DNA from 2 places in the Micromonospora sp. NPDC023869 genome. Region 2 is predicted to be linked to the other one. Evidence: riboswitches for the same ligand, from Rfam matches in the RefSeq annotation. Region 2 holds a riboswitch; the other holds the start of a gene.
The links. A riboswitch is a leader RNA that binds a small molecule or an ion and turns the genes downstream of it on or off. The one in region 2 is predicted to bind thiamine pyrophosphate.

Region 1 (10,637 bases), on a different contig from region 2:
GGGCCCGTCCCGGGCCAGTCGCCTGCTCACGCAGGGAGCGGACTTGATCCGTCCGCAGAAGGCCCGACGTCGCCGCTTCTTCTGACGTACACGACACCGCCCCTGGCTCCACGTGGAGCCAGGGGCGGTGTCGTGCGTGCGGGCGTGCGTGTAAGGAGGGGTCCCCTGCTAACGCCTGGTGTATAGCAGGGGACCCTTCCTAACGCCGAAGACGGCGCGAAGGAGGTCAGGCCGGGGTCTCGGCGCGGTCGGGGGTGGCCCACAGGGTGTGGAAGGAACCGTCGCGGTCGACACGGCGGTAGGTGTGCGCCCCGAAGTTGTCCCGCAGGCCCTGGATGAGCGCGGCCGGGAGCCGCTGCGCGCGCAGCGCGTCGAAGTAGGCCAGCGACGAGGCGAACGCGGGTGCCGGCACGCCGACCCGGGCCGCCTCGGCCACCACCCGCCGCCAGCTCGGCACACCGTCACGCACGGTGTCCGCGAACCACGGCGCCACCAGCAGCGTGGGCAGCTCAGGCTGCTCGTCGTACGCCTGCTTGATCCGGTCCAGGAAGCGGGCCCGGATGATGCAGCCGCCCCGCCAGATCTTCGCCGTGCCGCCGAGGTCGATGTTCCAGTCGTACTCGGCGCTGCCGGCCCGGATCTGGTCGAAGCCCTGCGCGTACGCCACGATCTTGGAGGCGAGCAGCGCCCGGCGTACGTCCTCGATGAACGCCTCGCGGTCGGCGACCTGCCACTTCTCCCCAGAGTCCGGGAACGCCCGCACCGCGGCCTCGCGCTGGTCGACGTGACCGGAGAGCGACCGGGCGAACGTCGCCTCGGCGATGCCGGTGATCGGGATGCCCAGGTCGAGGGCGATCTGGACGGTCCACCGGCCGGTGCCCTTCTGCTCGGCCCGGTCCTGCACCACGTCCACGAACGCCTCGCCGGTGGCGGCGTCGGTGTGCGCCAGCACGTCGGCGGTGATCTCGATCAGGAAGGACTCCAGCTCACCGGAGTTCCACTCCCGGAAGATCTCCGCGAGCTCCGACGGGGTCGCGCCCAGACCAGCCCGCAGCAGGTCGTACGCCTCGGCGATGAGCTGCATGTCGGCGTACTCGATGCCGTTGTGGACCATCTTCACGAAGTGCCCGGCACCGTCCGGCCCCACGTGCTCGCAGCAGGGCTCGCCGTCGACCTGCGCGGCGATCTTCTCGAAGATCGGCCCGAGCTTGCGGTACGACTCGGCCGACCCGCCCGGCATGATGCTCGGCCCCCAGAGGGCGCCCTCCTCGCCACCGGAGACGCCGGTGCCGACGAAGTGCAGACCCTTGGTCCGCAGCGCCTCCTCCCGGCGGCGGGTGTCGGCGAAGTGCGCGTTGCCGCAGTCGATGATGATGTCGCCCTCTTCGAGCAGCGGCACCAACTCGTCGATCACCGCGTCGGTGGGACCGCCCGCCTTGACCATGATGATCACCGCACGGGGGCGCTCCAGCGCGGCGACGAAGTCCGCCAGGGACTCCGTCGGGACGAACGTGCCCTCGTCGCCGTGCTCGGCCACCAGCGACCGGGTCCGTTCCGGCGAGCGGTTGTGCAACGCCACGGTGAACCCGTTGCGAGCCAGGTTCCGGGCCAGGTTGCGGCCCATCACCGCCAGCCCGGTCACACCGATCTGCGCCGTAGCCCGATCCGCCATCCTCGTCGCCACCTTCCGCCGTCTACCTGTAGTGCTGCGACGGTATCGCGGCCGGCCCCGGGACCGCGCCGTCCCCCCACCGCTGGTCATCAGGTGGTCGCGTAGCGCACGCCACCGGGGGCGTCGATAATTCGGATGCGTTCCTCGTACCGGCCGGATAGCGTGCGGGCATGCGCTACTGACACCCGCTTCATCGAGCCGGTCCGCCGCCCCTGTGGCCGTGGACCCGTCGCTCCCGGGTGTCCGCGCGTCCTCCTCGTCGCCGTTGTCGCGACGTTCTCCGTGGCCGCTCCGGAGCGAGCTTCCGCTGATCCCGCCCGACCGCCGACCGGCGGTCCCCACCGACGGCGGTGCCGTGGCGTACGCGCCGACACCGCCGAGCGAGGAGGCTCAGATGCCTGCCAGCCGTAAACCGAAGAAGTCCCGTGGTGCCGCCCGGGTGTCCGAGGTGACGCCGCCCGACTTCGACGCGTCGACCGACGCGCTCACTCCGCCGATCGGCCGGGAGTTCCCGGCGCAACCCGGCGGGTTGCCCGTGCCGTCGGGGCTCGACGCCCCGGCAGCGCTGGCCGCGCTGCACTCCCCGGCGGGGCTTGTCCCGCTGCACTCCCCGACCGGGCTTGTCCCGCTGCGCGATTCGGCGGGGCTTGCTCCGCTGCGCGATCCGCTTGATCCGTCCATGCCGGATCGCTCCGAAGACCGTGAGGTGCCGCGAGCGCAAGTCGCGCGGTCGACCGGCCCGACGGTGACCCGTCGCGGCAAGGGGTATGGCTCCGGCCGTCCGCAGCGTGCCGGTGCGGCTCGGCAGTACGCCTTCCGGCGGAGCTGACCGGCCCGCTGCACCCGGCGTGGGTGTGACTGATCGACGGGTGCGTCCCGTATGAACGTCAGGTGGGTAGATCTGTTGTCGTTCCAGCGACAACAGATCTACCCACCACGGTCGTAGGGTTCAGCCGAGCAGCGGCCGGAAGGTGCCGAGCGCGACGCTGACGCCCAACGCGGCGACGGCCAACGCCGTTGCGACGACGACCAGCAGCCAGTCGGCGGCACCGAAGTGTTGTCGGCGGGCGGCGGTACGCGGTACCCCGGCGTCGAAGCCGCGCGCGTCCATCGCGACCGCCAGCCGGGTGCCCCGGCGGATCGCGCCGACCAGCAGCGTGAACGCGGTCGACACGAAGAGCCGTAGCTTCGCCACCGGGTTGCGTCCCGCCTCCACCCCGCGTGCGCGCCGGGCCATGACGATCATCTGCCACTCCTGCCCGAGCAGCGGCAGCAGCCGGAACGCCGCCAGCGCACCGATCGCGAAGCGGGCCGGTGCGCGGGCGTTCTGCACCAGCGCGTCGGCCAGGTCGGTGGGATCGGTGGTGGCGAAGACGATCACGCCGGGCAGGGCCACCGCGAACAGGCGCAGCACCAGGCCGAGCGCGGTGAGCAGCACCGTCGAGGTGACCACGACCGGTCCGGCGTCGAGCAGTACCCGGCCCGAGCGGTCCGCGGCGAAGAGCACCAGCGTGACCAGGACGCCCACGGCGGCCACCAGCAACGGCCACACCCGACGGAACAGCACCCGGTAGCGCACGCCGAACAGCGGTAGGACCGCCAGCTCGACCGCGATCGCGATCGCCGGTGCGACCGGGTCCAGCGTCGCCAGCAGCGGAAACGCGAACAGCAGCGCCGCCGCCAGCTTGGCCACCGGATTACGCCGGGCCAGCGGCGCGTCCGGCCGGGCGACCGGTTCCAGGTCGATCATCGGTACCCCGCCGGAGAAGACGCCGACGACGGGGCGCCGGGCGCGGGCGTCAGCGTCAGCGTCCGGTCGGCGAGCGCGGCGACGAACTCGGCGTCGTGGGTGACCGTCACCAGGGCGTGGCCCGCGTCGCGTAGCTCCGCGAACAGGTCCACCAGCTCCCGCCAGGTGCGCCGGTCCTGGCCGAAGGTGGGCTCGTCGCAGATCACCAGCCGGGGCGCGGTGGCCAGGGCGGTCGCCACGCTCAGCCGCCGCGCCTCGCCACCGGAGAGGGTGTACGGGTTCGCGCCGGCCAGCCGGTCCAACCGCAGTCGGTGCAGCAGCTCGTCGACGCGTCGGCGTACCTCCGTCTCGGTGGCGCCGGTACGTCGGGGCCCGAGCGCCAGCTCGTCGTAGACGGTGCCGGTGACGAACTGGTGCTCCGGGTCCTGGAACACCGAGCCGATCCGGCGGGCCAGCGCGGGTGCCCGCCACCGGTGCGGTGGTGTGCGGGCGTCGGCGCCGGCCAGGTCGACGCCGGCCACCAGCCGCCCGATGCCCGGCTTGAGTAGCCCGCCGAGCAGCACCGCGAGGGTGGACTTGCCGGCGCCGTTGGGGCCGAGCACGGCGAGTGCCGCACCGGCGCGTACCGCCAGGTCGGTGGCGGCCAGCCGGGGTGGTTGGCCGAGCCGGTCGGCGGTGAGCAACACCTCGCCGGGGCTGGTGGTGGCCCGGCGGGTCGGGATCCGGCGGCCGGGCACCCAGACGCCGTCGGCGGCGAGGGCGTCGCCGTGCGTGGCGAAGACGCTCTCCGGCGGGCCGTCGACGCGGATGCCGCCACCGGCGTCGAGCACCACCACCCGGTCGACCAGCGGCAGGGCGTCGGCCACCCGGTGCTCGACCAGGATCAGGGTGGTGTCGTCGTCGACCGCGCGGCCCACTGCGGCGCGGACCAGGTCGGCCCCGGCCGGGTCGAGGTTGGCGGTGGGCTCGTCGAGCAGCAGCAGGTCTGGGCGGAGCGCGAGCACTCCGGCCAGGGCGAGCCGCTGCTGTTCGCCGCCGGAGAGCGCCGCGGTGGGGCGGTCCCGGGGGTACGGGAAGCCGACCCGACGCAGCGCCTCGTCCACCCGGGGCCAGATCTGCCCGGCGGGTACGCCCCGGTTCTCCAGCCCGAACGCGACGTCGTCGCCGCTGCGGGCCATGACGAGCTGGGACTGCGGATCCTGGAAGACGATGCCGACCCGCTCGCGGGTCTCGGCCGGTGGGCGGCCGTCGATCTCGATGGTGCCCTCCTGCTCACCGGAGTCCTCCGGCAGCAGCCCGGCCAGCGCGGCGAGCAGGGTGCTCTTGCCGGCGCCGGAGGGCCCGAGCAGCAGTACCCGTTCGCCTCGGCGTACCCGCAGGTCCACGCCGCGTACCGCCCAGGCGCGCCGCCCGGCGTGGCGCCAGCCGAAGCCGCGCAGCCGCACCTCGCCCACCTGCTACCCCCGCTCCTCGTTCCCGACCCGTCGGTGGCCCGGTGGAGCCGGCCGGACCGGCTCCACCGGGCGAGGTCAGACCAGGTTCCGTTCGCGGCCGGCGGGGAAGCGGTCCAGGACGCCGGTGCCGGCGAGCGCCTTGGTGAGCGCGTAGCCGCCGGCACCGGCGACCACGGTGGCGCTGAGCACGGTGAGCAGGGCGTACGGGATGCGGTAGGTGCCCAGCTCGTACGCGGCGTTCCAGGCGAAGAAGTCGAACAGGGCGGCGCCGAGACCGGTCAGCGCACCGGCGAGCAGCGCGGTGGGGAGCCGGAACGAGCGGTACCGGAACGCGGCGAAGGCCAGTTCCGCGCCGAGGCCCTGGATCAGGCCCTGGACGATGGTGATGCCGCCCCACTCGGAGCCCAGCAGCGCGGAGACGGTCGCCGCGACCGCCTCGCAGAACAGCGCGGCACCCGGCTTACGGATGATCAACCCGCCGAGCACCGCCGGCACCAGCCAGACGCCGTACATGACGGCCTGGCTGGCCGGGAAGAAGGCGAAGGCCGGGTCGACCGCCCGCCAGAGCAGGCCCCAGGCCCAGAAGATGACACCGAAGCCGACGGCGATCACCGCGGCCACGACGATGTCGACGGTGCGCCATCGAGTGGTGGTCGGTTGGCTCATGAGTGCTCCCAGTCCAGTGTCGAACCAGGCAAGACGCACCGCCGCGTCCGGCGTGGCCGGGCCGTGGCGGGCTGGAGGTGGACCGAACTCCCTGCGCTGGCATTACCCAGATCAGGTACGGAGGGTCTGCGGGCGGACCCGCACTCTCAGCGCTGTGCGCTCCCCTGTCGGAGGTGGTGTTGTCCCGCCGACGCTAACACCTCCGAAGATCGACGGACAATGTGATCTACGCAGGTCATGCCGGGTGCCGACGACGGGCGTTCCGGCGGTGGTCGGCGCGCGCCGGAACCCGCCCGGTTTCGTGACATCCATCGACGTCATCGGCTCCGGACGGTAATCTCAGGCCGCCGATCCACTTGGCCGAGAGGCGACAGGGTGAGCACAGACACGGACCATGCCGCGCCGGCCGGTGAACCGGAGGGCCGTCCAACGGGCGTGGCCACCGAGGAACGACCGGCCCGACCGGGCGGCGGCGAGCCGCCCCGGCGCTGGCTCGGTGACCGGATCGGCTCGGTGGAGATCCTGGCGGGCCTGCTGGTCCTGCTGATCATCTTTCGTGATCCGCTGGCCGGAGCGCTGGATGATCCCCGCATCCAGACGTGGACCACGGTGTTCGTCTCGATCATGGTGCAGGCGGTGCCGTTCCTGGTCTTCGGCATCCTGCTCTCCGCCGTGATCGCGGTCTTCGTACCCCGGTCGTTCTGGGCCAAGGCACTGCCCCGGCACCCGGCGCTTGCGGTGCCGGCGGCCAGCGCGGCCGGGGTGGTGCTGCCGGGCTGCGAGTGCGGATCGGTGCCGATCGCGGGGTCGCTGATCCGTCGGGGCGTCACCCCGGCGGCGGCGCTGGCGTTCCTGCTGGCCGCACCGGCGGTCAACCCGATCGTGCTGGTCGCCACCGCCGTCGCCTTCCCCAACAACCCCGAGATGGTCCTCGCCCGGGGGGTCGCCAGTCTGGTCGTGGCAATGATCATGGGTTGGCTCTGGCTGCGACTCGGTCGGACCGAGTGGATCAAGATGCCGCGCCGCCCGGAGCTGGACGACCCCCGGCGGAGCCGGGCCTTCTGGGCCGCCGTCCGGCACGACGTCACCCACGCCGGTGGCTTCCTGGTGCTCGGTGCGATGGCCGCCGCCAGCATCAACGTGCTGGTGCCGGAGCGCTGGCTCCAGACCCTGGCCGACAACGCCTGGCTGTCGATCCTGGCGCTGGCACTGCTCGCCGTGCTGCTCTCGCTCTGTTCCGAGGCGGACGCCTTCGTCGCGGCCTCGCTGTCGCAGTTCTCCCTCACGTCCCGACTGGTCTTCCTGGTGGTGGGGCCGATGGTCGACCTCAAGCTGATCTCGATGCAGGCCGGTGTCTTCGGCCGGCGGTTCGCCTTCCGGTTCGCGCCGGCCACGTTCGCGGTCGCCCTGCTGGTGGCCACCGGAGTCGGGATGGTGCTGCTGTGAACCGACAGGCACAAGCGGTGATCCTGCTGCTGCTCGGTGGGGCGGTGATCCGGGCCAGCGTCACCGACCTCTATCTGCGTTACGTCAAGGAGGGCCTGCGTCCCTTCCTGATCGCCGCCGGTCTGCTGCTGGTGGTCGCCGCGGTGATGACCCTCTGGTACGAACTGCGGCCCTCCGCGCCCCGTGCGACGGCCCCGACCGGCGGCGGGTCCACCGGCCCGGCGAGCGGTGGCGCCCCGCTGACGGTCGACCACGACGACCACGACGGTCACGGACACGGCCACCATGAACCCCGGATCGGTTGGCTGCTCATCCTGCCCGTGCTCGGACTGCTGCTGGTGGCCCCGCCGGCCCTCGGGTCGTACGCGGCGGGGCAGGCCGGCACCGCGCTGAACGCCCCTCGGGAGTCCGACTACCCGCCGCTGCCCGAGGGCGATCCGGTGCAGGTGAGCGTGCTCGACTACGCCTCCCGGGCGCTGTTCGACCGGGGCGCCTCGATCGGCGACCGGCGGGTGGTCCTCACCGGGTTCCTGGCCACCGGTGCCGGTGGTGAGCCGATCCTGGCCCGGATGGTGCTCTCCTGCTGCGCCGCCGACGGGCGGCCGATCAAACTCGGGCTCACCGGTGACGTGCCGGTCGGGCTGCCCAACGACAGTTGGGTCGAGGTGGTCGGCCGGTACAGCGACCGGATCGGTCGGGACCCGGTCAACGACGCCGAGATCCCGTACCTGGAGATCGAGTCGTGGCGGCAGGTGCCGGTGCCCAAGCGCCAGTACGAGTAGCGTTCCGGGCATGCACGTCGACGCCCGAGGTCTGCGGTTCGAGATCCACCCCGGTGGCCCCGAGTCGGGTGAGCCGGTGCTGCTGCTGCACGGCTTCCCCCAACACTCCGGCGAGTGGGACGCGGTGGCGCCCGTCCTGCACGGGGCGGGCCTGCGCACGTACGCGCTGGACCAGCGGGGCTACTCGCCGCAGGCGCGGCCGAGCGAGGTGGCGGCGTACCGGCTGGGGGAGTTGGTCGCCGACGCGGTGGCGGTGCTCGACGCGCTCGGCGTGACGCGGGCGCACGTGGTCGGCCACGACTGGGGTGCCATCGTCGCCTGGGCGCTCGCCGCCGGCCACCCCGACCGGGTGCGTACGCTCACCGCGGTCTCCGTGCCGCACCCGGCCGCCATGGCGCACGCGCTGGCCAACGACCCGCAGCAGAAGGCGCGCTCGGCGTACATGCTGCTGTTCCGGAAGGCGGGCATAGCGGAGAAGACGCTGCTGGCCCTCGACGCGCTCGGGTTGCGGCGGCTGTTGCGCGACGTCGGCGACGACGCCCGGGTCGCCGCGTACGCCGATCCGCTGCGCGAGCCGGGCGCGCTCACCGCGGCGCTGAACTGGTACCGGGCGATGTCCCGCGCCGAGCTGGCGGCGGTCGGCCCGGTGTCGGTGCCGACCACCTTCGTCTGGAGCGACCGCGACGTCGCCATCGGACGGACCGCTGCGCAAGCCTGCGCCGCACACGTGAGCGGCGACTACCGCCTCGTCGAGTTGTCCGGCGTCAGCCACTGGATCCCGGACGAGGCGCCGACGCCGCTGGCCGAGGCGATCCTGTCCCGCGCCCGCCCGACCGCCTGAGCGCCGACGCCCACCTGCCGCGGTCGCAGCGGAAGCGCCTCGTCGGTCTGAGAGCGTCCGGACCGACCGGCAAGACGACTGGGCCGTGCGGGAAGCTGGGTGGGGTCGTCGGCGGCGGCGATCCGAGGGAGGCGGGAGAGAGCATGACGGTGAGTGCCGAGGGCTACCTGGCCGAGGTGACCGCGACGATGACCCGGGTGGCGGCCAGCCAGCGGGAGCAGGTGGGCCGGGCGGCCGACCTGATCGCCGAGGCGATCCGCGCCGACGGGGTGGTGCACGCCTTCGGCACCGGTCACTCGGAGGCCCTGGCGATGGAGATCGCCGGCCGGGCCGGCGGGTTGGTGCCGACTAACCGGATCGCGCTGCGGGACCTGGTGCTGCACGGTGGGGAGCCGGCCGACGTGCTGGGCCCGAAACTGGAGCGGGACCCGTCGGTCGCGCACCGGCTCTACGACCTCGCCCCGACCGGCCCGCGTGACGTCTTCGTGCTCGCCTCGAACTCGGGCGTGAACGGGGCGATGGTGGAGTTCGCCTCGCTGGTCGTCGCGCGGGGCCATCCGCTGGTGGCGATCACCTCCGCCGCGCACTCGGCCCGGATGGAGTCCCGCCACCCGTCCGGGCGCAAGCTCGCCGACTTCGCCGACGTGGTGCTGGACAACGGTGCCCCGTACGGGGACGCGACCCTGCCGCTGCCGTCCGGCGGCGCGGTGGGCGCGGTCTCCTCGATCACGGCGGCGTTGCTGGCCCAGCAGATCGTGGTCGAGGTGGTGGCCCGGCTGTTGGCCGCCGACGAGCAGCCGCCGGTCTACCTGTCGGCCAACATCGCCGGTGGCGACGCGCACAACGACGCGCTGGAGGCCCGTTACGCAGGGCGGATCCGGCGCGGTTCCTGAGTCGGTTTCGGGTGGTGCACGGCGGGGCATCTGCGTTCCGCCGGTCGGGGGTTCCGACCGGGTGGAGCGTGTTCCCTCGGAGGTTCGCGGTGTCCAAGGAGACCGAGAAGCAGCGGTGGCAGCGGAACTTCGCTGACCTGCTTCAGGAGTTGCGGGTCGCGCAGACCGGCGTACAGATCCTCTTCGCCTTCCTGCTCACCCTGCCGTTCAGTAACGGCTTCACGCGTACCACAGAATTCCAGCGCGACGTCTACGTCGTCGCGCTGATCGCGGCGGCCGGCGCCACCGCGATGATCATCTCGCCGGTGGCGTTCCACCGGGCGCTGTTCCGCCAGGGCCGCAAGCCGGAGCTGGTGCAGTTCGCCCACAAGATGGCCAGCGCCGGTCTCGCCTTCATGTTGGTCGCGATGGTCAGCTCGGTACTGCTGATCACCGACTTCGTGCTCGCCCGGCCGATCGCCTTCCTGCTCAGTGCGGTCACCGGCCTGTGGTTCCTCACGTTCTGGATGATCCTGCCGTTCAGCCGCCGCAACTGGGGTGACGACGACATCGACGACGAGGACGACCCGAGCGGGCTCTCCCCGGGCTGAACGGTCGGGTCGGGGCGGGATCCGGCTCCGCGAGGGGCCGGTCCGGCGATGGATAACCGTGACTACCGCTGGGTAACACCACCTGGGTAGCCTGCCGAGCAGGCGGAACAGTCCGAATGCCGGATCCAGCTCCCGGGGGTTGCCGTGGCCATCGCCGAGAACCACCGTCCACCCGCCAACGACCACCAGGACACCGACCCGCCGCCCGGTGCGGCGGGTCGCGTGTCGTCCGAGAAGCAGGTGTCCGAGAAGGAGGCCCGCCAGGTCGCCGAGGCGGCCCGACAGGACACCTGGGACCGACCGAGCTTCGGGAAGGAACTCTTCCTGGGCCGACTCCGGCTCGACCTGATCGACCCCTGGCCCCGGCCGGACCCGGCAGAGGACGAACGCGCCGGTGAGTTCCTCGCCCGGCTGCGCGCGTACGTCGCCTCCGAGGTGGACGGCGCCGCCATCGAGCGCGACGCCCGCATCCCCGACGAGGTGTTCCAGGGCCTGGCCGGACTCGGCGCGTTCGGCATGAAGATCGGTCGGGAGTACGGCGGA
Region 2 (10,637 bases):
CGAGGCGTACCCGCGGTCTCCCGGATGAACTCCACCCGCCGGCTGCCGTTGTAGAGCAGGTCCAGCTTGGCGTAGTTGTCGTCGTCGCCGTAGACCAGCAGACCGGCCTGCTGGTAGTCGGCCGTGACCGGCAGGGTCACCTTGGTGGTCGCCGACCAGGCACCCGAGGGCGCCGGCTGGAGCACCAGGTTGGTGGCGTCGTTGCGGCTGCCGTACAGGTCACCGGCCGAGGTGGGCAGGCGCAGCGCGCCGTCGCTGACGGACAGGAGTTGGTTCTCCCGCACCACGCTGGTCCAGCGCTCCCGGTCCAGGGTGGTGCCGCCGAAGTCGTCCGAGCGCGTGCCGACGCAGGAGGTGTTCGGCGCGTCGACCCGGACCGGCACGGTGGCGTACGAGAACGCGCCCCGGCTGTCCGTCACCGTCAGGGTGGCGGTGAAGTTGCCGGGCCGCTCGTACGTGTGCTCGGCCTGGAGCGTGTCGGCGGTGCCACCGTCACCGAAGTCCCACTCGTACGTCAGCGGGGTGTCGCCCTCCGGGTCCACGGCCGTGCCGCCGAACGCGATGGTGACCGGCGCGGTGCCGGTGCCCGGCGTGGCGGTGGCGGTGACCGTCGGCGGGGCGTTGTCGGTGACGCCCTTGCCGACGAAGTCCGCCCAGTTGACGTTGAACAGCGAGCCGGAGCCGCCGCTCGGGTGCCGGGCCACGAAGAACAGCGATCCACTCGCCGGCCCGGTGACCTCTGCGGTGACGTCGGTGTACGTCTGCCAGTCACCGGTGCCCGGAACGGTGGCCGTGGCGACCACCGGTCCGTCGACCGCGCCGGCCCGGACCTCGATCACACCGCCCTCCACGCCCGAGGAGGCGCGGAACCGGATCTCGTCGATCTCGGTCAGGTCGGCCGGGTCCACCGACCACCAGTCACCGTCCTCGATGAAACTGATGTTCTCGCCGCCGCCCGCGGTGTCGCCGGTGGTCTCCCGCTGCACGCCGGGCTCACCGCCGCCGGTGCCGTCCGCGGTGCGGCCGGTGTCGCTGAAGTACTCGGCCTGCTTGCGCTTCGGCTGGAGGATCTCGATGATCCGGCCGGTCAGCGGACTGGCGCCGCCGGAGCCACCCTTGTCGGTGTAGGTCGCCTCCAGGACGGTGAAGACGTCCGCCTCGGCGCCGTGCCCGGCGGCGAGCTGGGTCTGCACCGTGCCGCTGCACCCGGTGTGCTGTTCCAGCGGGTGCGCGTGCTCGTCGTGCCCGAGCAGCACCTGGAGCTGGACGTCGGCGCAGTCGATCTCGCCGTCCTCCGGGTCGGTCACGGTGATCGAGTACTTGACCTGGTCGCCCCAGTTGAAGAAGCCACCGTTGGGCGGGAACTCGATCTCCACCGTCGGCGCGGTGTTGCCCACGGTCACCGGGACGTTCGCCACCGCCGTACGGCCGTTGGGATTGGTCACGGTGAGCTGGGCGGTGTAGTTGCCGGCCTCGGCGTACGTGTGGGTGGGGTTCGCCTCGGTGGAGGTGCCGCCGTCGCCGAACGCCCAGGAGTACGTCAGCACGCCGCCGTCCGGGTCACGTGACCCGGCACTGGAGAACTCGACCGTCAGCGGCGCCGGGCCGGAGGTCGGTTCGGCGGAGGCCACTGCGATCGGGGCCCGGTCACCGGCGATGTAGTCGATCCGGTAGACGCCGGAGTTGTCGTTGTTGCCGCCGAAGCCGCTGCCCCACTCGATCAGGTACATCGCGCCGTCGGGGCCGAACTCGAAGTCCATCGGCCGGATGAAGGTCATCCCGGTGAGCAACTGGTTGATGTCGACCAGTTCCCGCCCGTCGGCGCTGACCTGCATCGTGTACATCTTGGACTGGTTCCACTCGCCGAGCAGCGCCTTGCCGTCGTAGTACGCCGGCCACTTGCGGTCCGAGTCGAGGTCGGCGTCGTACCGGTAGACCGGGCCGCCCATCGGCGCGCCGCCGCCACCGATCTCCGGGAACCGGGGGTCACCCGCGTAGCCGTAGTCGACGGTGGCCGCGATGGCCGGCGGCAGGTTGGTCAGGCCGGTGTTGTTCGGCGAGTTGTTGACCACGGCGGCGCAGTCGAACTTCGGCCCGCTCGGGCCGGACGGGAACTGGTAGTCGTTGTACGCCTGGTTCCCGCCGTGGCAGTACGGCCAGCCGTAGTTGCCGGCCTCGGCCACGATGTTCCACTCGACCAGACCGGCCGGGCCACGGTTCGGGTTGGCCGAAGCCGCGTCCGGACCGTAGTCGGCGACGTAGAGGGTGTCGGTGGCCGGGTCGATGCCGATCCGGAACGGGTTGCGGAAGCCCATGCCGTAGATCTCCGGCCGGGTCTTCTCGGTGCCCGGCGGGAACAGGTTGCCCTCCGGGATGGTGTACGTCCCGTCGTCCTCCGGGTGGATCCGCAGGACCTTGCCGCGCAGGTCGTTGGTGTTGCCGGAGGTGCGCTGCGCGTCGTAGTCGGCACGGCCCGGACGCTCGTCGATCGGCGTGTACGCGTCCGACTGGAACGGGTTGGTGTTGTCCCCGGTGGCCAGATAGAGGTTGCCGGCCGAGTCGAACGTCATGGTGCCGCCCGCGTGGCAGCAGGTGTTGCGCTGGGTGTCGACCTGAAGGACGACCTTCTCGGAGGCCGCGTCGATCGCGTCACCGCTCACCGTGAACCGGGACAGCACGTTGCGCGCCACCCCGTCGTTGGGCGCGTAGTAGAGGTAGACCCAGTTGTTGGTGGCGAAGTCCGGGTCGAGGCGGATGCCGATCAACCCATCCTCGTTGCCGGTGAAGACGTCGAGGTCGATGGCGGTGACCGTGTTGCCGGTGTCCGGCTTGACGATCTGCACCCGGCCGTCGCGCTCGATGTAGAAGACCCGGCCGTCCGAGGCCACGTCCAGCTCCATCGGGTTGCTGGTGTTGCTGTCCAGCGTCACCTTCTCGAAGCTGGCGGTCAACGAGGCGCCACAGTCGGCGTCCTGCGCCCCGGCCGCGGTCCGGATGCCGCCGAGCAGGTGGCCGAGGAACTGCGGCTCCGCGTACGACTCGTTGGTGTGGCCGCCACCGGTGTACCAGGCCCGGCCGCCGTCGTAGTCCTGGCACCAGGCGATCGGGTGGTCGTGACCCATCGCGCCGGAGCCGGGGGAGTAGCTGGTCTCGTCCAGCGTGGCCAGCACGTGCACCTTGCCGCGGGGGTTGGTGCGGTAGTTGTACCACTCGTCGAACCGGGACCAGCGATCCGGCAGATCCGCCGTGGACGGGTGGGCCGGGTCCTCCACCTTGACCGTGGCCTGCTGGTTGGCCGGGTGGCTGTTGAAGTACGCCCCGACCAGACCGCCGTACCACTCCCAGTCGTACTCGGTGTCGGAGGCGGCGTGGATGCCGGCGTACCCGCCACCGGCCCGGATGTAGCGCTCGAACGCCGCCTGCTGGTCGGCGTTGAGCACGTCACCGGTGGTGGAGAGCCAGATCACGGCCTGGTATCCGGCGAGGTTCTGGTCGGTGAAGGCAGTGCTGTCCTCGGTGGCGTCGACGGTGAACCCGTGTTCCGCGCCGAGCTGCTGGATGGCGGCGATGCCGACCGGGATCGAGCCGTGCCGGAAGCCTGCGGTCTTGGAGAAGACCAGCACCGAGAACGGGTCTGCGTCGGCCTGCGGGGCCGGTGCCTGGGCGACCGGGACGGTCCGGGCGGGGGCGGCCTGGGTGGCGGGTGCGCCGGCGAGCGTGGTCGCGGCCAGTCCGAGGGTGAGAAGGGTGGCGGTCATGGGCACGCGCATGCGGCGTGGTCGGAACACTCCGGTCTCCTTGGTCCTTGCCGGACAGGGGTCGCGGGGGCCGGCTCGCCGAAGACCGTCCCTGATGGAGCCGCAGCCGGAGGGCCGTGCCAGGGCTTCCGTTGCGGCATTATGTCGAATCGCTGAACAAATTAATTCCGCTGAATCGATCCATGGCAAGGTCTCGATGGATAACGTTTCGGCATCGGTGGGCTGTAATTACCGTTTATATGTACGAAGCACGCGTTCCGTCGATGAAAGGAGGGGTCCCCTGCTAACGCCTGCGGTATAGGAAGGGACCCCTGCTAACACCTGAGGCAGAGCCGTCGTCCCTGCGGGACGCACCTTGGCAGGTCAGCGGATCTGTCGTACGGTGGCCACGCAAGTGACCCACGGGAGCCCGGTCGACCGGGCTGAGAGGGGGGCTGTGAGCCCCCGACCGTCGAACCTGATCCGGGTAATGCCGGCGCAGGGAGGAGAGTTGCCGTGCCGTCCCTGGGACGACTGCATCTGATCACCGACACCCGGCCCGGGCGGGATCCGCTCGCCGTGCTCCGGGCCGTACTCCCGGTGGCGCGTACCGAATTGCTGGTGCAGGTCCGGGTGGAGGACTCCGCGACCGACCGCGAGGCGTACGACCTGACCCGACGGGTGCTCGCCCTCTGCGCGCCGTACGCGGTCGACTGCCTGGTCAACGACCGGCTGCACGTGGCGTTGGCCACCGGTGCGGCCGGTGGCCACGTCGGTGCGGACGACCTGCCGGTCGCGGCGGCGCGGCAGGTGCTCGGCCCGGCCGCCGTGCTGGGCGCCACCGCCCGCGAACCGGCCTCGGCAGCCGAGGCGGTCGGCGCCGGCGCGAGCTACCTGGGCGTCGGACCGTGCCGGGCCACCACCACCAAGGACGGGCTGCCGCCGGCGATCGGCGTCTCCGGGGTACGTGCCGTGGCCGAGGCGGTCACCGTGCCGGTGTACGCCATCGGCGGGGTGACGGCGGCGGACGTGCCCGCGCTGCGCGCCGCCGGGGCGTACGGGGTGGCGGTGGTCGGTGCGCTCTCCACCGCCGTCGATCCCGCGCGCGTCGCGGGCGAGCTGATCGGGGCGTTGACGTGTTAGCAGGGGGCCCTTCCTATACCGGAGGCGTTAACAGGGGGCCCTTCCTTCCACCGGACGTGGCGGTGGTCGGTGGGGGACCGATCGGGCTGGCGATCGCCTGGCGGTGTGCGGCGCGCGGATTGCGGGTGGTGGTGCACGATCCCGCGCCGGGCTCGGGCGCCTCGCACGTCGCCGCCGGGATGCTCGCGCCGGTGGCCGAGGCGTACTTCGGCGAGCACGAGCTGACCGCCCTGCTCACCGAGTCGGCCGCCCGCTGGCCGGCGTTCGCCGCCGAGCTGACCGAGGCGACCGGCGTCGACATCGGCTACCGCACCGAGGGCACGCTGATGGTCGGGCTGACCGCAGACGACCTCGCCGAGGCGCGTCGACTCTGGGCGTACCAGCAGGGACTGGGGTTGCCGGTGACGCCGCTGCGACCCTCGCAGCTGCGCGACCGCGAGCCGGCGCTCGCCGTCCGGGTCCGTGGTGGGGCGCTCGCCGCCACCGATCACCAGGTCGACCCGCGCCGACTGGTGCCGGCGCTGCGACTCGCCGCCGAGCGGGCCGGTGCGACGGTGGTCCCGGAGCCGGTGCGGACACCGGCCGACGTCCGCGCCGGGGTGACGGTGGTCGCCGCCGGCTGCGGCTCGGCCGCGCTCACCGGGTTGCCGGTCCGCCCGGTGAAGGGCCAGGTGCTGCGGCTGCGCGCGCCCGACGGCGGTCCGCCGGGCTTCCGGCACGTCATCCGGGGGTACGCCGACGGCGAGCACGTCTATCTGGTGCCCCGCGCCGACGGCGAGGTGGTGGTCGGGGCGACCGTCGAGGAGCGCTCCGACCTGGCGGTCGGTGCCGGTGCGGTGCTGCGGCTGCTGCGTGCCGCGACCGACCTGCTGCCGGAGCTGGCCGAGTACGACCTGGTGGAGGCGATCGCCGGGCTGCGCCCCGGCACCCCGGACAACGCCCCGATCCTGGGTCCGTTGCCGGGCCGGCCGGACGTGCTGGTCGCCACCGGTCACCACCGGCACGGCATCGTGCTCACCCCGGTGACCGCCGACCTGATCGCCGACCTGGTGACCGGTGGTTCCCCCGACGCGATCGGCAGCCCGTTCCGCCCCGAACGCTTCGTCGCCGCCGGATCGGGCGAGGGCTTCGGCGCGTCCGGCGACGCCACCCGACCCACGCAGTGAACGGAGGAGTCCTGATGGAGTTGACGGTGAACGGTGTCGGGCGCAGCGTGCCGGACGAGGTCACGGTCGCCGAGCTGGTCCGGGACGTGACCCCGCAGCAGCGCGGCGTGGCGGTGGCGGTCAACGGCGAGGTGGTGCCGCGTACCGACTGGCCGGCGACGGTGCTGCGGGGCGGCGACCGGGTCGAGGTGCTCAGCGCCGCCCAGGGCGGGTGAGCGGGATGGACCGCACACCGTCGATCGACGGGTACGAGACGGACTCCGGGACGAAGGGCTTCGAGCTGGGCGGCGTCCGGTTCGGTTCCCGGCTGGTCCTCGGCACCGGCGGAGCCGCCAACCTGCACGTGTTGGAGCAGGCCATCCGCGCCTCCGGCACCGAGCTGGTCACGCTGGCGTTGCGCCGGGTGGACACCGTGGCGGTCGGCTCGGGTGGCCTGCTCGACCTGCTGGACCGCTGTGGCGTACGTCTGCTGCCGAACACGGCCGGCTGCTACACCGCCGGTGAGGCGGTGAAGGTGGCCCGGCTGGCCCGGGACGCGTTCGACACCGACTGGGTCAAACTGGAGGTGATCGGCGACGAGCGCACGCTGCTGCCCGACGGGGTGGAGTTGCTGCGCGCCGCCGAGGAACTGGTCGACGACGGGTTCACCGTGCTGCCGTACACGTCGGACGATCCGGTGCTGGCCCGGCGGCTGGCCGACGTGGGCTGCGCGGCGGTGATGCCTGCCGGCGCGCCGATCGGTTCCGGGCTGGGCGTCAACAACCCGCACCACATCCGGTTGATCCGTCAGGACGTGACGGTCCCGGTGATCCTGGACGCGGGCATCGGCACCGCCTCGGACGCGGCCCTTGCCATGGAGCTGGGCTGCGACGCGGTCCTGCTGGCCAGCGCCGTCACCCGGGCCGCGGACCCGGTGGCGATGGCCACCGCGATGCGGTACGCGATCGAGGCGGGCCGCCTCGCGTACGGCGCGGGACGAATTCCGCGTCGCTTCCACGCGCTCGCCTCCACCCCCGACGACGGTCGACCCGACCTGTGACCCGCCACCTCGCCGATCGTGGTGCGAAACCGACCCTCCAGAAGCCGTTTCGCACCAAGATCCAGCCGGTCTCGGGTGTAGTGCTGCTGACGGATCGCCGGGCGGTGCGGGGGGACCTGTGCGATGTGGTGGCGCAGGCGGTCGCCGGGGGAGTGCGGTGCGTGGTGCTGCGCGAGAAGGACCTGCCGCGTGCCGAGCGCCTGGTGCTCGCCGCCGAGCTGCGACCGATCCTGGCCGAGGCGGGCGGCACCCTGATCGTCGCCGGCCCCGACCCGCTCCTGCCCGAGACCGAGCCCGCCCCACGGATCCCCAGCACCTTCGGCGGGGCATTCGTCGCGCTCCACCTTCCGGCCGCCGGTCCGTACCCGCCACCCGTCGCCGACCTGGTCGGCCGCTCCTGCCACGACGAGGCGGAGCTGGACCGACTCACCACCGAGGACTACGTGACCCTGTCACCGGTCTTCCCCACCCGTAGCAAACCCGGCTACGGCCCACCGCTGGGCCCCGACGGTCTGGCCGCCCTGGCGAGTCGCAGCCCGGTGCCCGTTATCGCTCTCGGCGGCATCGAGACTCCCGCCCAGGTCCGCGCCTGCCTGGAGGCCGGTGCCAGCGGCGTGGCCGTACAGGGCGCCATCATGCGCGCCCGAGACCCCCGGCAGGTCGCCACCACCCTCACCACCCCGGCCCAGCGATGACCCCCACCCCGCCAGCCTCTCCCAAGGCAGGACACCCGAAGCCGCCACCGATCCGTCTCGACGGGCGACGACCCCGACGGGGCTGCGGCCGACCGTGCCCACGCAGGGATCAAGCCTGACCGCCCGGAGTGGGCACGGTCGGCCGCAGCCCCAAACCGCAACCAGAGCAAGAACAAGCCAAGAGGAGACACGTGAGAACCCCAACGACCGTCCTCACCGTCGCCGGTTCGGACTCCGGTGCCGGTGCCGGCATCCAGGCCGACCTCAAGGTCTTCGCCGCGCTCGGCGCGTACGGCACGAGTGTGCTCACCGCCGTGACCGCGCAGAACACCCGGGGCGTGGACGCGGTGCTGCCGTTGCCGCCGCAGACGGTCAGCGACCAGTTGGACAGCGTGTTGTCCGACTTCACGGTGCGCGCGGTCAAGACCGGGATGCTCGGTACGCCGGCCGTGGCGGGTGCGATCGCCGAGGCGGCGGAGGCCGGTCGACTGCCGCAGCTCGTGGTCGATCCGGTGCTGGTGGCCACCAGTGGACACCGGCTCGGGGTGGTGGAGGCGGTGGAGCGGCTGCTCCCGTACGCCCGGGTGGCGACGCCGAACAGCGCGGAGGCCGCCGCCCTCACCGGGGCGCCGGTGACCGGCGTGGCGGAGATGACGGCGGCGGCGCGGGCGCTGGCGGCGGGCGGTGCCGAGTGGGTGATCGTGACCGGCGGTGACGTGGACACCGGCGACGAGGCGGTGGACGTGCTGCACGGTCCGGACGGCACGACGGTGCTGCGGGCCCCCCGGGTGCCGACCCGGCACACCCACGGCACCGGTTGTTCGTTCTCGGCGGCGACCGCCGTGCGGCTGGCACTGGGCGATCCGGTGCCGGTGGCGGTCGCCGCCGCCAAGGAGTACGTGACCCGCGCGCTGGCCGGTGCGCGGGACTGGGAGTTGGGCGCGGGACGCGGCCCGATGGACCACTTCGGCTGGTCCGCTTAGGCGAGGGAGGCTGTCATGCAGGCACGTCGCAAGGTCTATGTCGAGGGTTCGCGACCGGACGTCCGGGTGCCGTTCGCGGAGGTCGAGCTGACCGGGGACAACCCGCCGGTCCGGTTGTACGACACCGCCGGGCCGGGTTCGGACCCGGAGGTCGGCCTGCCGCCGCTGCGGGGGCCGTGGATCGCCGAGCGGGGCGACGTGGCCCCGGTACGCGGTGCCGGTACCCCGTTGGGCGGGGCGGACGGCAAACGGCCGACGCAGCTCGCGTACGCGCGGGCCGGGATCGTCACGCCCGAGATGGAGTTCGTGGCGATCCGGGAGGGGATGACGCCGGATTTCGTCCGGGACGAGATCGCGGCCGGTCGGGCGGTGCTGCCGCTGAACATCAACCACCCGGAGTGCGAGCCGGCGATCATCGGCAAGGCGTTCCTGGTCAAGGTCAACGCCAATATCGGCACCTCGGCGGTGACCTCCTCGGTGGCCGAGGAGGTGGAGAAGCTGACCTGGGCCACCCGGTGGGGCGCGGACACCGTGATGGACTTGTCCACCGGCAAGCGGATCCACGAGACCCGCGAGTCGATCGTGCGCAACTCGCCGGTGCCGATCGGTACGGTGCCGATCTACCAGGCGTTGGAGAAGGTCGGCGGCGACCCGGTGAAGCTGACCTGGGAGGTGTTCCGGGACACCGTGATCGAGCAGGCCGAGCAGGGCGTGGACTACATGACGGTGCACGCCGGGGTGCTGCTGCCGTACGTGCCGCTGGCGGTCGACCGGGTGACCGGCATCGTGTCGCGGGGCGGTTCGATCATGGCGGCCTGGTGCCTGGCGCACCACGAGGAGAACTTCCTCTACACGAACTTCCGGGAACTGTGCGAGATCCTGGCCCGCTACGACGTGACGTTCTCGCTCGGTGACGGGCTGCGCCCCGGTTCGATCGCGGACGCCAACGACGAGGCCCAGTTCGCCGAGCTGCGGACGTTGGGCGAGCTGACCCGGATCGCCTGGGAGTACGACGTGCAGGTGATGATCGAGGGTCCGGGCCACGTGCCGATGCACAAGATCAAGGAGAACGTGGACCTACAGCAGGAGTGGTGCCACGAGGCGCCGTTCTACACGCTCGGTCCACTGACCACCGACATCGCGCCCGCGTACGACCACATCACCTCGGCCATCGGCGCGGCGATGATCGGCATGTTCGGCACCGCGATGCTCTGCTACGTCACGCCCAAGGAGCACCTGGGGCTGCCGGATCGCGACGACGTCAAGGCGGGGGTCATCGCGTACAAGATCGCGGCGCACGCGGCGGACCTGGCCAAGGGGCACCCGGGCGCGCAGGCCTGGGACGACGCGCTCTCCAAGGCGCGGTTCGAGTTCCGATGGGAGGACCAGTTCAACCTCTCGCTGGACCCGGAGACGGCGCGGTCGTACCACGACGCCACGCTGCCCGCCGAGCCGGCGAAGACCGCGCACTTCTGTTCGATGTGCGGGCCGAAGTTCTGCTCCATGAAGATCAGTCAGGACCTCAAGGAGTACGCCGCCCAGGGGATGCAGGACAAGTCCGAGGAGTTCCTCGCCTCCGGCGGGCGGGTCTACCTGCCGTTGGCCTGACAGTCGCGGCTGGTTACTCCCGATGGTGCCGGCCGGTCGGCCGCAGCCGTCGGCGGGTCTCTTTCGGGAGCGGCTCGTCGTCGGACGACGGGCGGCCGAGTCCGGCCACCCAGTCCACGTACTCCTCGTCCTGCTCGGCCAGCGGTTCCTCCTGCTCCGCGGGGTCGGTCTCTGCGGGGCGGGGCCGGCTGCGCCGGAACAGGCCCCGCCGGCCCTTCTCACGGTCGTGCTTCTGCGGGGCCGGCTCGGCGCGCGGGGTCGGCGGT

Region 1: it holds a riboswitch for thiamine pyrophosphate, as region 2 does, so the genes downstream of both, ACZ31C_RS31145 (ECF transporter S component) here and ACZ31C_RS08185 (thiamine phosphate synthase) in region 2, are expected to answer to the same signal.

What each region holds. Positions count from the first base shown of each region.
Region 1 covers NZ_JBVHKD010000019.1:11,407-22,043, reverse strand. Annotated here, with positions in the region: gene ACZ31C_RS31170 (hypothetical protein) at 1-85, shown strand, start outside; gene gndA (NADP-dependent phosphogluconate dehydrogenase) at 227-1,672, opposite strand; gene ACZ31C_RS31160 (hypothetical protein) at 2,067-2,501, shown strand; gene ACZ31C_RS31155 (energy-coupling factor transporter transmembrane component T family protein) at 2,622-3,422, opposite strand; gene ACZ31C_RS31150 (ABC transporter ATP-binding protein) at 3,419-4,876, opposite strand; gene ACZ31C_RS31145 (ECF transporter S component) at 4,952-5,542, opposite strand; TPP riboswitch at 5,613-5,718, opposite strand; gene ACZ31C_RS31140 (permease) at 5,918-6,988, shown strand; gene ACZ31C_RS31135 (TIGR03943 family putative permease subunit) at 6,985-7,770, shown strand; gene ACZ31C_RS31130 (alpha/beta fold hydrolase) at 7,781-8,611, shown strand; gene ACZ31C_RS31125 (sugar isomerase domain-containing protein) at 8,755-9,504, shown strand; gene ACZ31C_RS31120 (DUF6328 family protein) at 9,594-10,094, shown strand; gene ACZ31C_RS31115 (acyl-CoA dehydrogenase family protein) at 10,317-10,637, shown strand, end outside.
Region 2 covers NZ_JBVHKD010000002.1:542,038-552,674, reverse strand. Annotated here, with positions in the region: gene ACZ31C_RS08190 (ThuA domain-containing protein) at 1-3,758, opposite strand, end outside; TPP riboswitch at 4,150-4,259, shown strand; gene ACZ31C_RS08185 (thiamine phosphate synthase) at 4,254-4,880, shown strand; gene thiO (glycine oxidase ThiO) at 4,874-6,046, shown strand; gene thiS (sulfur carrier protein ThiS) at 6,061-6,261, shown strand; gene ACZ31C_RS08170 (thiazole synthase) at 6,267-7,085, shown strand; gene ACZ31C_RS08165 (thiamine phosphate synthase) at 7,145-7,780, shown strand; gene thiD (bifunctional hydroxymethylpyrimidine kinase/phosphomethylpyrimidine kinase) at 7,972-8,763, shown strand; gene thiC (phosphomethylpyrimidine synthase ThiC) at 8,779-10,371, shown strand; gene ACZ31C_RS08150 (hypothetical protein) at 10,385-10,637, opposite strand, start outside.